One region of the Janthinobacterium sp. MP5059B genome, then DNA from elsewhere that is predicted to be linked to it. Evidence: predicted binding sites of a transcription regulator. Region 1 holds the regulator's gene; each other region holds the start of a gene.
The links. The regulator LexA, encoded in region 1, represses DNA repair genes until DNA is damaged. The targets are predictions, from matches to a motif close to ACTGTATNNNNATACAGT.
Positions count from the first base shown of each region.

Region 2: the regulator LexA is predicted to act here: its motif matches at 1,725-1,742, upstream of JAB1_RS28360 (putative DNA modification/repair radical SAM protein).
Region 3: the regulator LexA is predicted to act here: its motif matches at 2,221-2,238, upstream of JAB1_RS20685 (DNA topoisomerase IV subunit B).

Region 1 covers NZ_LRHX01000016.1:14,831-19,041, reverse strand. Annotated here, with positions in the region: gene purF (amidophosphoribosyltransferase) at 1-8, shown strand, start outside; gene JAB1_RS17200 (cystathionine gamma-synthase family protein) at 52-1,293, shown strand; gene lexA (transcriptional repressor LexA) at 1,360-1,995, opposite strand; gene rpsF (30S ribosomal protein S6) at 2,271-2,660, shown strand; gene priB (primosomal replication protein N) at 2,681-2,980, shown strand; gene rpsR (30S ribosomal protein S18) at 3,006-3,296, shown strand; gene rplI (50S ribosomal protein L9) at 3,324-3,779, shown strand; gene JAB1_RS17170 (replicative DNA helicase) at 3,915-4,211, shown strand, end outside.
Region 2 covers NZ_LRHX01000023.1:172,204-176,414, reverse strand. Annotated here, with positions in the region: gene JAB1_RS28365 (UdgX family uracil-DNA binding protein) at 1-480, opposite strand, end outside; gene JAB1_RS28360 (putative DNA modification/repair radical SAM protein) at 477-1,709, opposite strand; gene JAB1_RS28355 (RHS repeat-associated core domain-containing protein) at 1,922-4,211, shown strand, end outside.
Region 3 covers NZ_LRHX01000016.1:797,839-802,049, forward strand. Annotated here, with positions in the region: gene kdpA (potassium-transporting ATPase subunit KdpA) at 1-1,765, opposite strand, end outside; gene kdpF (K(+)-transporting ATPase subunit F) at 1,765-1,854, opposite strand; gene JAB1_RS20685 (DNA topoisomerase IV subunit B) at 2,317-4,211, shown strand, end outside.

The DNA of each region.
Region 1 (4,211 bases):
AAGCGTAATTATCTTGCCCGGCTAGCGCCGGGCTTTTTTTGCTCCGCGATCATGAACGATAAAAAAAACTACGGCTTTACCACCACCATCCTGCATAACGACCGCCGCAAGGGCATCGAGCACGGTTCCCTGCACAAGCCCGTGCATACTTCCGTTGCCTTCGGCTACGGCGATGCGCGCCAGCTCGCTTCCGTGTTCCAGGGCAAGGAGCCCGGCTTCCGCTACGGCCGCCAGGGCAATCCGACCGTCTCCGCGCTGGAAGACAAGGTCAACAAGATGGAAGACGGCGTCGCCACGCTGTGCTTCGCCACCGGCATGGGCGCCATCGGCGCCGTGGTGCAGGCGCTCTTGCGCGCCGGCGACCATGTCGTGTCGTCGGCCTTTTTGTTTGGCAACACCAACAGCCTGTGGCAAACGGTGACGGGGCAGGGCGTCGCCGTGTCGTTCGTCGACGCCACGGACGTGGCCAATGTGGCCGCCGCCATCACGCCGCAAACGCGCATCGTGTTTGTCGAAACCATCGCCAATCCGCGCACGCAGATCGCCGACCTGGCGAAGATCGGCGCGTTGTGCAAGGAACGCGGCATTTTGTACATCGTCGACAACACCATGACGACGCCCTACCTGTTCCGCCCGAAAGCCGTGGGCGCGGGTCTGGTGGTCAATGCGCTGACAAAATCCATCGGCGGCCACGGCAATGCCCTGGGCGGCAGCTTGACGGACACGGGCGTGTTCGACTGGACGCAGTATCCGAACATTTTCGACAATTACAAGAAGGCGGCGCCGGCGCAGTGGGGCATCGCGCAAATCCGCGCCAAGGCCTTGCGCGATTTCGGCGCATCCCTGGGTCCGGAGGCGGCGCACCATATCGCCGTCGGCGCGGAAACCATGGCCTTGCGCATGGACCGCACCTGCTCGAACGCCCTGGCGCTGGCCACCATGCTGGCCGCCGACCCGCGGGTAGCGGCCGTGCATTACCCGGGCCTGGCCTCGCATCCGCAGCACGCGCTGGCGACGGATTTGTTCCGCAGCTATGGCTCGCTGTTCAGCTTCGAGCTGAAGGATGGCATCGATTGCTTCGATTTCCTCAATCGTCTCAATCTTGCCATTCCAGCGAGCAATCTCGGCGACACCCGCACCCTGGTCATTCCCGTCGCCCACACGATCTTTTACGAGATGGGCGCCGAGCGCCGCGCCAGCATGGGCATCGCCGAATCCCTGATCCGCGTCTCCGTCGGTATCGAGGATGAGGCGGACTTGCTCGAGGATTTCCGTAGCGCCCTGGATGCATAAAACGCCTGGGAAATAAAAAAGGGCCGCAACAGTCATGCTGTTGCGGCCCTTTTTACATGCGGTGGTTCAATGCCAGCTGCGCATCAAGCCTACCGCCAAACCTTCCAGGGCGAATTCATCTTCCGGCGATACGGTAATGACCTTGAAGTCGGGGTTTTCCGGCAGCAATTCGATGACGGAACCCGTTTTCTTGTAGCGCTTGACGGTGACTTCGTCGCCGATGCGGGCGACGACGATCTGGCCATTCTTGGCGCTATCGACCTTCTTGACGGCCAGTAAATCGCCATCCATGATGCCGGCGTCGCGCATGGACCAGCCGCGCACCTTCAGCAGGAAGTCGGGCTTGGCAGAAAACAGGGCGGGGTCCACGTTGTAGCTCGCTTCCAGGTTTTCCTGCGCCAGGATGGGCGAGCCTGCCGCCACCCGGCCGATCAGGGGCAGCGACATCAGCAGCGCTGCCGGCAGTTTCGATGGCAGGGCTTCAGCGGCTGCGCCGATCAGGCGGATGCCGCGCGAGGTGCCGGGAGAAATCTCGATCGCGCCCTTGCGGGCCAGGGCCTGCAAATGCTCTTCGGCCGCGTTGGCCGATTTGAAACCCAGTTCATTGGCGATTTCGGCACGGGTGGGAGGAAAGCCCGTGTTTTCAATCGCGTCCTTGATCAGGTTCAGGATTTGTTCTTGTCGTGCTGTCAGCTTGATCATGAGCGGTGGGTGCATACTAAAATGCTGTCTATATGAACAGTCTGTATTTTTGTACAGTATCGCCCACTATGCAAGGGGATTTCCGTGTTTTAGGCGAATTTCGCAAGAAATACTTGTCCAGGGGCGGAAAGCACGGCGGCGCGCGGGCTTTTCGGGCGCTTGTGGAAGGAATGATTGAAACGTTTGCAAAAGGCGGTTATAATCTTCGGCTGACCTTCCCACACCCGTCTTGACGCCGGGGTGGGCGATTATCAATCCGACCTGAAGGAGTTTGCATGCGTCATTATGAAATAGTCTTTATCGTCCATCCGGACCAAAGCGAGCAAGTGCCCGCGATGATCGAACGCTACAAAGCCAGCGTAACCACCCGCGGCGGTTCGGTTCACCGCGTGGAAGATTGGGGCCGCCGTCAAATGGCTTACTCGATCCAAAAGCTGCCTAAAGCACACTACATCTGCCTGAACATCGAATGCGACAACGAGACCCTGGTCGAGTTGGAAACAGCATTCAAATTCAATGATGCCGTGTTGCGTCACCTGACCGTTAAAATGAAGAAAGCTGAAACAGCTCCTTCGCCGATGATGAAATCGGTACAACGCGAAGACGCGGCCAAAAGCCACCGCACCGAAGCACCAGCAGCCGCTCCAGCCGCAGCAGCAGCTTAATTCTTGACCAGGATCGTGCGCTGAACCAGCTACAAGTAACCGCCATCATTGCCGAGCGCGAAATATTGCGCTATACCCCGGCAGGGCTGCCGATTGTGAATGCAGTATTGCAACACAGTTCGCAGCAGATGGAAGCAGGGATTGCCCGTTTGACCGAGTTTGATGTTGCCGCGCTAGCCGCTGGCGAAATTTCAGGCAGGTTCAGTCAGGCAAGCTTGGGCGGGGTATATCAGTTCACGGGTTTCCTGGCCAGGAAGAGCCGCAACAGCAAGAGTTTGGTGTTTCACATCATTGATTTTAGTGCAGTCAATTCTGACTAGCGCATTTTAGATACAGGAGCCTGACATGGCATTCGGTAAAAAGTTCGACAAAAATAAGCTCAAGCTTAAAGAAAAACGCAAACAGCAAAACCCGTTGTTCAAACGCAAGAAGTTCTGCCGCTTCACCGCAGCTCACGTTGAGCAAGTCGACTACAAAGACGTCGACACGCTGAAAGACTTCGTCCAAGAAAACGGCAAGATCATGCCAGCACGCCTGACCGGTACCAAAGCGCACTACCAGCGCCAAGTTGACACCGCAATCAAGCGCGCTCGCTTCCTCGCGCTGCTGCCATACACCGATCTGCACCACGCTTAATCGGTCAGATATTCCTGGAGAAGAACTATGCAAATCATTCTGTTAGAAAAAGTTGTTAACGTCGGTAACCTCGGCGAAGTCGTCAAAGTCAAAGACGGTTACGCACGTAACTTCCTGATCCCGCAACGCCTGGCACGTCGTGCTACGGCAACCGCTGTGGCTGAATTCGAAGTCAAGCGCGCCGAGCTGGAAAAAGCTGCTGCCGCCAAACTGGCCGCATCGCAAGCCCAGGGCGAAAAACTGAGCGGCCTGACCGTTCAAGTTGCTCAAAAAGCTGGTGTTGATGGCCGTCTGTTCGGTTCCGTCACCAACTTCGACATCGCTGAAGCGCTGACCAAGCAAGGTTTTGCTGTTGAAAAAGCACAAATCCGCATGCCTACCGGCCCGCTGAAGATCGTTGGCGAGCACAACGTTTCGGTTGCTCTGCACACCGACGTGGTCGTGGAAGTTGTTATCGCTGTCGTACCAGACGCGAACGCGTAATCGTCTGCGGGCCTGGCCCGCAAGCGCTGCCGCACTATGAAAAGCCGGGTTCGCCCGGCTTTTTTGTGGCCTTTTTTTCGCTCAATTTCAGCCCTTTATTTTTGCCAGCACGCCGAAGCGGGTATAATTCGCGCCATGAACGCCCCCTCTGATCCGCAACTGGATTCCCTCCGTATTCCGCCGCATTCGATCGAAGCAGAACAATCCGTTATCGGTGGTCTGCTGCGCGACAATGCCGCGTATGACCGCATCGCCGACTTCATGCATGCGGAGGATTTCTATCGCTATGACCATCGCATCATCTTCGAGCAAATCGTCAAGATGGTTAACGCTTCCAAGCCAGCCGATGTCATTACTGTTTTTGAAACCCTGACCCAGCTCGGCAAGGCCGATGATGTGGGCGGACTCGCTTACCTGAACGCCATGGCGCAA
Region 2 (4,211 bases), on a different contig from region 1:
GCGGCGGGCGAAGTGGCGCGCCACCTGCGGCAGCACGTCGTGCGTGGGCTCGAACCAGGCCACGAAGCGGGGCGCGCCCTCGCTTTCCGCCCGCTCGCGGAAGCGCACATACGCATGCATGTCGTGCTCTTCGCGGTGCACGGCCTTGGCCATGGCATGCAGGCGCGCGCCGTCCGCGTCGGCCGGCGACATCACGTCATGCTGGCCCAGCTGCCAGCGCCAGAGCACCTGGTACAGGAATGCCCAGCGGTCATGCACGTTGAAACAGGCGGCGCTTTCCAGCAATTCCACCAGGGAACGGGGCAGGCGCAGCAGTGGCGCGCTGGTATCCGTCGCATCTGGCGTCGAGGAAAACAGGTCGCCATCACCAGGCTGTGACTGCCAGGCAACGTCGGCAGGTGGCACGCCGCGCGCGATCAGTTCGCGCGCGGCCGCGCGCCACTCGTCGAACGATTGGGCCAGCCGCACCACCGTACTCATGCGGCCTGCAGCTCAGGCCACAAATTCATCTGCTGCGGCGCTTCCGCCATGGCGCGGCGCAGGTGTTCCGAGGCGGTGGTGTCGCGCGCGGGAAAGTAGTCGGCCGTGATGATGAAGGGGGCGATTTTCTTCATGCTGCAGCGCAGGCGCGACAGGTCAGCGTAGCGCACTTGCCGCAACTGGCGCAGGTCGACGATGCGCTGCGCGTTGCGCAGGCCGATGCCGGGCACGCGGGCGATCATGTGCTGCGCCGCGCGGTTCAAGTCCAGCGGAAAATGTTCGCGGTGCGCCAGCGCCCACGCCAGTTTCGGATCGATATCGAGCGCCAGGTTGCCGCCCGTGGCGGGCAGCAGTTCGCTGGCCTGGAAACCATAGCTGCGCAGTAAAAAGTCGGCCTGGTACAGCCGGTGTTCGCGCAGCATGGGCGGCGGCGCCAGCGGCACGCTTTTCGGGCTGTCGGGGATGGGACTGAACGCCGAGTAGTACACGCGCTTGAGCTTGTAGCTGCCGTACAGGGTCTCGGCCGTGGAGAGGATTTGCTGGTCGTCGCTGGCGTCGGCGCCGACGATCATTTGCGTGCTTTGCCCGGCCGGCGCGAAACGCGGCGCGCGCGGTTCTTCCGCTTTCTCATCGAGCTTGCGGCGGATGGCGCCCATGGCCAGCTTAATCGTATGCACGCTTTTTTCTGGCGCCAGCTTTTGCACGCTGTCCTGCGTCGGCAGTTCGATATTCACGCTGAGCCGGTCGGCATAGCGGCCCGCCTGCGCGATCAGGGCGGGATCGGCGTCGGGGATGGTCTTCAGATGGATATAGCCGCGGAACTGGTGCACCTCGCGCAACTCGCGCGCCACCTGCACCAGCTGCTCCATCGTATAGTCGGCCGACTGGATGATGCCGGAACTGAGGAACAGGCCGTCGATATAGTTGCGCAGGTAAAAGTCGGCCGTCAGCTTGACCACCTCGGCCACCGTAAACCGCGCGCGCGGCACGTTCGAGCTGCGACGGTTGACGCAGTACTGGCAATCGTACAGGCAGTAATTCGTCAGCAGGATCTTGAGCAGCGAGACGCAGCGCCCGTCCGGCGTATAGCTGTGGCAAATGCCCATGCCCGAGGTGGCGCCAAAGCCGTCCTTGCCGATGGAATCGCGTTTGGGCGCGCCGCTGCTGGCGCAGGACGCGTCGTACTTGGCCGCATCGGCCAGGATTTCCAGCTTGTCCGTCAATTCCATGGCTCACCCCGATATACTGTGTTTATATACAGTATATCAGGAATGTGCAGCGACATTGCCTGCAAAGGGCCGTGTCTTTTGAATATGGAAGAATGGCCTGAAAACGGTAAGGACATTACGTATAAGCAATGAAATATAGTGCTAACATGTCAATGTTAGCTGGCGTTTCATTCTTTGAGACGCTTAGCCAAAAATACCTCCGATTCACTCTCATGTTCAGCCTATTCCAGAAAAAACTCGTTTTAGTATTCCTCATCCTCTTCTTCCAGAGTCCGTTTGCACAAAGCTACACCATGCCCACGATCACCGTTACCGCCGAGCGGGAACGGCAGGCCTATGAAGACTGCGTTGCCATGAGCGGTGTATTTTGCCGCTGGCCCGGCGACATGTTCGACCTCTACAACCGTCCTTCGCGCGGTGCCGGCACGCCAGGCCCCGCCAATACCGATGCCGCGCCATCGAATGCCAATACGAATATCAATCGCTGCGGTGCCATGACGGCGCATCCGGTGGTCATTGCCACCGGCGAGAAGATCAAGCCTGAGGTGGATTTCCAGTCCTTGGGCCTGTACGGCCTGGGGCTGAAGCGAACCTATCGCAGCAAGCATGCGGTCGGCACCCTGTTCGGACCACAGTGGCTGTCCAACGTGGATGTGCCCAGGTTGAATGAACCGAATTGCGGCAATACGGGAACGGGGCGATGCATACCCCGTTCCGTGACGGTGACCGATCCCACCGGCAGCACGACCAATTATCAATTTGTCGGGGAAAACGAGTTCCCCTCCACCTTGGACCCGAAAGCCGGTTCTTACTTATACCTGTCAGGAAAATCGGCGCGCAGGGGAGAAATGGTCTACACGCCGGGAATGGGATGGGTCCTGTGGGCCAATGGCAATACGTATACCTATAATAAAGTGGGTGCCATCGTCTCCATCATGGAAGGTGCTAGCGCGCAACTCAATTTCCAGTACGGCGCCAATCCCAACCAGCTTGCCAGTGTCAGCAACAGCAGCGGCCAGCTGATCCAGTTCACCTGGGGCGGCAATGGCAAGGTGAGCCGCGTGCGTGATCCGGCGGGCAATGATTGGAATTATGAATACCATGCCAGCGGCATGCTCGCCAAGGTCACGGCGCCAGCCAGCCAGGAGGTACGCGAGTATCACTACGAGACGGCCAATCCCGTTTTGTTGACGGGGATCAGCATCAATGGGCAGCGCCATGGCCGCTATGCGTATTTCGCCGATGGCCGGGTCAGCGAGAGCGGCCTCGAGGGTGGAGAGGAGCGCGAGACGTTCGTCTATGGCGCCAATCAAACGACGGTGACCGATGCGCGTCAACAAGCGACCACCCACAAGTTTGCCCTGATCGGTGGCGAGCTGAAGCCGACATCGGTTTCCCGCGCCGGCACGGCGACGTGCGCCGCGGCGGCCGCCAGCACCGCGTATGACGCCAACGGCTACGTCGACTATACGCTGGACTGGAATGGCAACAAGACGGACTACAGCTATGACGCCGGCGGCCGCCTGCTGAGCCAGACGACGGCGGCAGGCACGGGCGCGGCGCAGACGGTCGTGCATAGCTGGAATGGGAATGAAATTGAGAAGACCGAATACCGCAATGCGGGCAACGTAGCCTACTTGCGCGTCAGCTATACCTACTACCATGCGTGGGCCCCGTCGGGAAAGCTCGAGAGCGAAACCTGGGATGATCTGAAGACCGGCAAGCAAAAGAAATTCGTGCACACGTACACGTTTTATCCGAACAGCACCATGTCGAGCTGGACAGTATCGCGCAGCCTGCCTGGTGGCGCCGCAGTCACGCGCTATGACTACGACACGCGCGGCAACCTGACTGGCATGACGAATCCGCTGGGCCACCAGCAAGCGTGGGCAGGCCATGACGGCATGGGGCGCCCATCGAGCTATACCGACAGCAATGGTGTCGCCAGTACCTATGCTTACGATGACATGGGCCGCCTACTGGCAACGACGCTCAATGGCAGCCAGACGACGCATCTTGCCTATCATGCGGGCGACCTGGTGCGTTCCATCAGTTATCCAGACGGCAGCATGACGCAGTATCAATACACTGCCGGCGGCCGGGTCGAATATGTCGGCAATGCGCTGGGGGAATTCACGCATATTGCGGTGAATGTTCCCGACAACAGCGTGCGTGTGAGTTCTGCCCTGCATCATGCGGAGGTGAGTGCTGGCGTGCCAGTCCCGGTTGCTGCCGGTGAGATGAGCGCCACGATGGAAATGGATTCCTTGGGCCGTCCGTATAGTGAGCTCGGTAATAATAGTCAGCGTCTCGACAAACGATACGATCACAATGGCAATCTCGTGAGCGTTACCGATGCGGCTGGCCGCTCGACCTCATATGCGTATGACGCCGCGAATCGTCTCGTCAAGATGACCGCGGCCGATGGCGGGGTAACCGTAAGGGGCTATGATGCCGAAGGCAGGCTGGCATCGGTGACTGATCCGCGCCCCTTGCAAACGC
Region 3 (4,211 bases), 780 kb from region 1:
GGGCCAGCGCGGGAACGTAATTCAAAACGCCGACGAGCACGACAACGCCGATCAGCAGGCCGATGAACATGGGGCCGTGCGTGGGCATGGTGCCGGCATTGGCCGACAGGCGCTGCTTGGCCGCCAGCGAACCGGCCACCGCCAGCACGGGCACGATCACGCCGAAGCGGCCGAACCACATGGCGATCGCCAGCATCACGTTGTAGAACGGCGTGTTGGCGGACAGGCCGGCAAACGCGCTGCCGTTGTTGTTGGCCGCCGACGTGAAGGCGTACAGGATTTCGGAAAAACCATGCGCGCCCGGATTGGCCACGCCAACCGTGCCCGGTTCGACCATCACGGCGATCGCCGTGCCCGTCAAGACCAGGGCTGGCGTGACCAGGATGGCCAGCGAGACCATCTTCATTTCATAGGCCTGGATTTTCTTGCCCAGATATTCGGGCGTGCGGCCTATCATCAGGCCTGCGATGAAGACGGCCAGGATGGCGAACATCAGCATGCCGTACAGGCCCGTGCCCACGCCGCCGAAAATCACTTCGCCGAACTGCATCAGCAGCAGCGGCACCATGCCGCCCAGGGGCATGTAGGAATCGTGCATGGAATTGACGGCGCCGCACGATGCGGCCGTCGTCACCGCCGCGAACAGGGTCGAGGAGCTAATGCCGAAGCGCGTTTCCTTGCCTTCCATATTGCCGCCCGATTGCAGGCTGCTGGCCTGCTGGTCCACGCCCAGGGCTTGCAGGGCGGGATTGGCTTGCTGCTCGGCGCTCATCACGCCAGCCGTCATGACGACAAAAATCAGGGTCATGGCGGCCAGCACTGCCCAGCCCTGGCGCATGTCGCCCACCATGCGGCCGAACGTGAAGCACAGGCCGGCGGGGATGATGAAGATGGCCAGCATCTGCAGGAAGTTCGACAGCACGGTGGGGTTTTCATACGGATGCGAGGAATTGGCGTTGAAGAAGCCGCCGCCATTCGTGCCCAGCAGCTTGATCGACTCCTGCGACGCGACAGGGCCCATGGCGATCGTCTGCGTCGTCGCCAGTTGCGCTTCCATCACGGGCTTGCCGGCCGCATCCAGCACGGGCTGGCCGTCGGCCGTCACTTTCGGCGTTTCATACGCCACGTGGTCGAGCAGGGTCACTTCCTTGTAGGCGGAAAAATTCTGGATCATGCCTTCGCCCATGAAGACGACGGACAGGGCCAGGGACAACGGCAGCAGGATGTACAGGGTCGAGCGCACCAGGTCGACCCAGAAATTGCCGATCGACTTGCCCGAGCGCGAGGCGAAGCCGCGTACCAGCGCGAAGATCACGGCGATGCCGGTGGCCGCCGAAAAGAAGTTCTGACAGGCCAGGCCCAGCATCTGGGTCAGGTAGCTCATGGTCTGTTCGCCGCCATAGCCCTGCCAGTTGGTATTGGCGACGAAGCTGACGGTGGTATTGAACGAGGAATCGGGGCTGACGGCGCCCAGTCCCTGCGGATTGAGTGGCAGGAAGCCCTGCAGGCGCTGCAGGCCGTAGACGAAGACGGCGCCCACGGTATTGAAGACGATCAGGGCGATGGCATAGCTTTTCCAGCCCATGGCCTTGTCGGCGGGAAGGCCGGACCAGCGGTACAGCAGGTTTTCCAGCTTTTGCAGCCAGCCCAGGCCGCGCACGGGGCCATCGCCGGCCACCCTGGCCATGTACAGGCCCAGCGGATAGCCGGCGGCCAGCAGCACGGCCAGGAAAGCCACCAGTAACAGTATCGATTGCGTCGTCATCACAGCTCCTCCGCCTTCAGCAGCGCCACCAGCAAATACACGAGCAGGCCAGCCGAGACGACGGCGCCCAGCACATAAAACGCGTTCATTTGACGCTCCCTAATTTGTCGCAGGCGACGGCAAAGCCGGCCGCCACGACGAAAAACACGGCAATCAAGCCGAGATACACGAGATCCATTCCCACCCTCATTCAGGTTTGTTTTGATAGTGAGCAGATTAGCCAAAAGGGTCTAAAAAATTCGTAAAGACTGGGGAGGCAGCTGTAAACAAGATGTAAAAACGGCGGCTTTACCGCATAAAATCCAGCACAATTGGCGCAAAACCACGCGCGCGGCGCACTGTTGTTGCCTTGGAGTAGCGCTATTGCCCGCCGATCAAGATAGAATGCGCGAGCGTCCGCACAAGGACGCCAAGCCTGCCGCACTGCCCTCCCCCAGTGACGCTGGACGGGATATACTGTATATTCATACAGTTATCGCCGCCGCTGTCATTGCGCCCGCAGTGCCCTGGCCTGGCGTTCCAACCACTGTCTTTACTTAGCTTGAACACGTATGGCCACTAAAAAACCAGCATCCGACTACAGCGAATCATCCATCCGTGTCCTGAAAGGACTGGAACCCGTCAAGCAGCGCCCGGGGATGTACACCCGCACTGAAAATCCGCTGCACATCATTCAGGAAGTGATCGACAATGCCTCCGACGAGGCGCTGGGCGGTCATTGCACGCATATCGCCGTCACGCAAAACACGGATGGCAGCATTACCGTCGAAGACAATGGCCGCGGCATTCCCGTCGGCCTGCACCCGGAAGAAGGCGTGCCAACGGTGGAAATCGTGTTTACACGGCTGCACGCGGGCGGCAAGTTCGACAAGGGTTCGGGCGGCGCCTACGCGTTCTCGGGCGGTCTGCACGGCGTCGGCGTGTCCGTCACCAATGCGCTGTCGACGCGCCTGGAAATCACCGTCTGGCGCAAGGAAAGCGACGGCAACGGCCTGCACCACATGGTGTTTGCGAATGGCGACGTGATCGAGCCCTTGAATTCCCGCCCCGCCCCGCGCGACGGCAAGAAGTCGGGCACGCGCGTCACCGCCTGGCCCGACGCAAAATATTTTGATTCGCCCAACATCTCGCAAACGGAGCTGCAACGCCTGCTGCGCTCGAAAGCCGTGCTGCTGCCGGGCGTCACCGTGACGCTCACCAACGCGAAGACGGGCGACACGCAAACCTGGCAGTACGCGGAAGGCTTGCGCGGCTACCTGACCGAAACGCTGGCGCAGGTATCGAATGGCGAAACCCTGATTCCCCTGTTCGAAGGCGCGCAATACGCGGGTCCGGACTCGGAAGGCTTTGCCGAAGGCGAAGGCGCGGCCTGGGTGGTGGCGTGGACGGAAGAAGGCGCCATCGTGCGCGAGTCGTATGTCAACCTGATCCCCACCTCGAATGGCGGCACGCACGAATCGGGCTTGCGCGACGGCCTGTTCGGCGCCGTGAAGAACTTCGTCGAAATGCACTCGCTGCTGCCGAAAGGCGTGAAGCTGCTGCCCGAAGACGTGTTCGCGCGCGCTTCCTTCGTGCTGTCGGCCAAGGTGCTGGACCCGCAATTCCAGGGCCAGATCAAGGAACGCCTGAACTCGCGCGACGCCGTGCGCCTCGTCTCGACCTTCACCAAGCCGCCGCTGGAACTGTGGCTGAACCAGCACGTCGACTACGGCAAGAAGCTGGCCGATCTCGTGATCAAGCAGGCGCAGTCGCGCCAGCGCTCGCTGCAAAAAGTGGAAAAGAAAAAATCCTCGGGCGTCGCCGTCCTTCCCGGCAAGCTGACCGACTGCGAATCGTCGGACATCGCGCGCAATGAACTGTTCCTCGTCGAGGGCGACTCGGCGGGCGGTTCGGCCAAGATGGGGCGCGACAAGGAATTCCAGGCCATCCTGCCCCTGCGCGGCAAGGTCTTGAACTCGTGGGAAACGGACCGCGACCGCCTGTTCGCGAATAACGAGATCCACGACATTGCGGTCGCCATCGGCGTCGATCCGCACAGCGTGGGCGATACGCCCGACCTGTCCGGCCTGCGCTACGGCAAGATCTGCATCCTGTCCGACGCGGACGTGGACGGCTCGCACATCCAGGTACTGCTGCTGACGCTGTTCTTCAAGCACTTCCCGGCCCTGATCAACAAGGGACACATCTGCATCGCCCGTCCGCCTTTGTACCGCGTGGATGCGCCGGCGCGCGGCAAGAAGCCGATGCAGAAAATCTATGCGCTCGACGATGGCGAACTGCTCGCCATCGAGGACAAGCTGCGCAAGGAAGGCGTGAAACAGGGCGCCTGGTCGATCTCGCGCTTCAAGGGCCTGGGCGAGATGAACGCCGAGCAGCTGTGGGAAACGACGATGAACCCGGACACGCGCCGTTTGCTGCCCGTCACGCTCGGTGAAGTCGACCACAT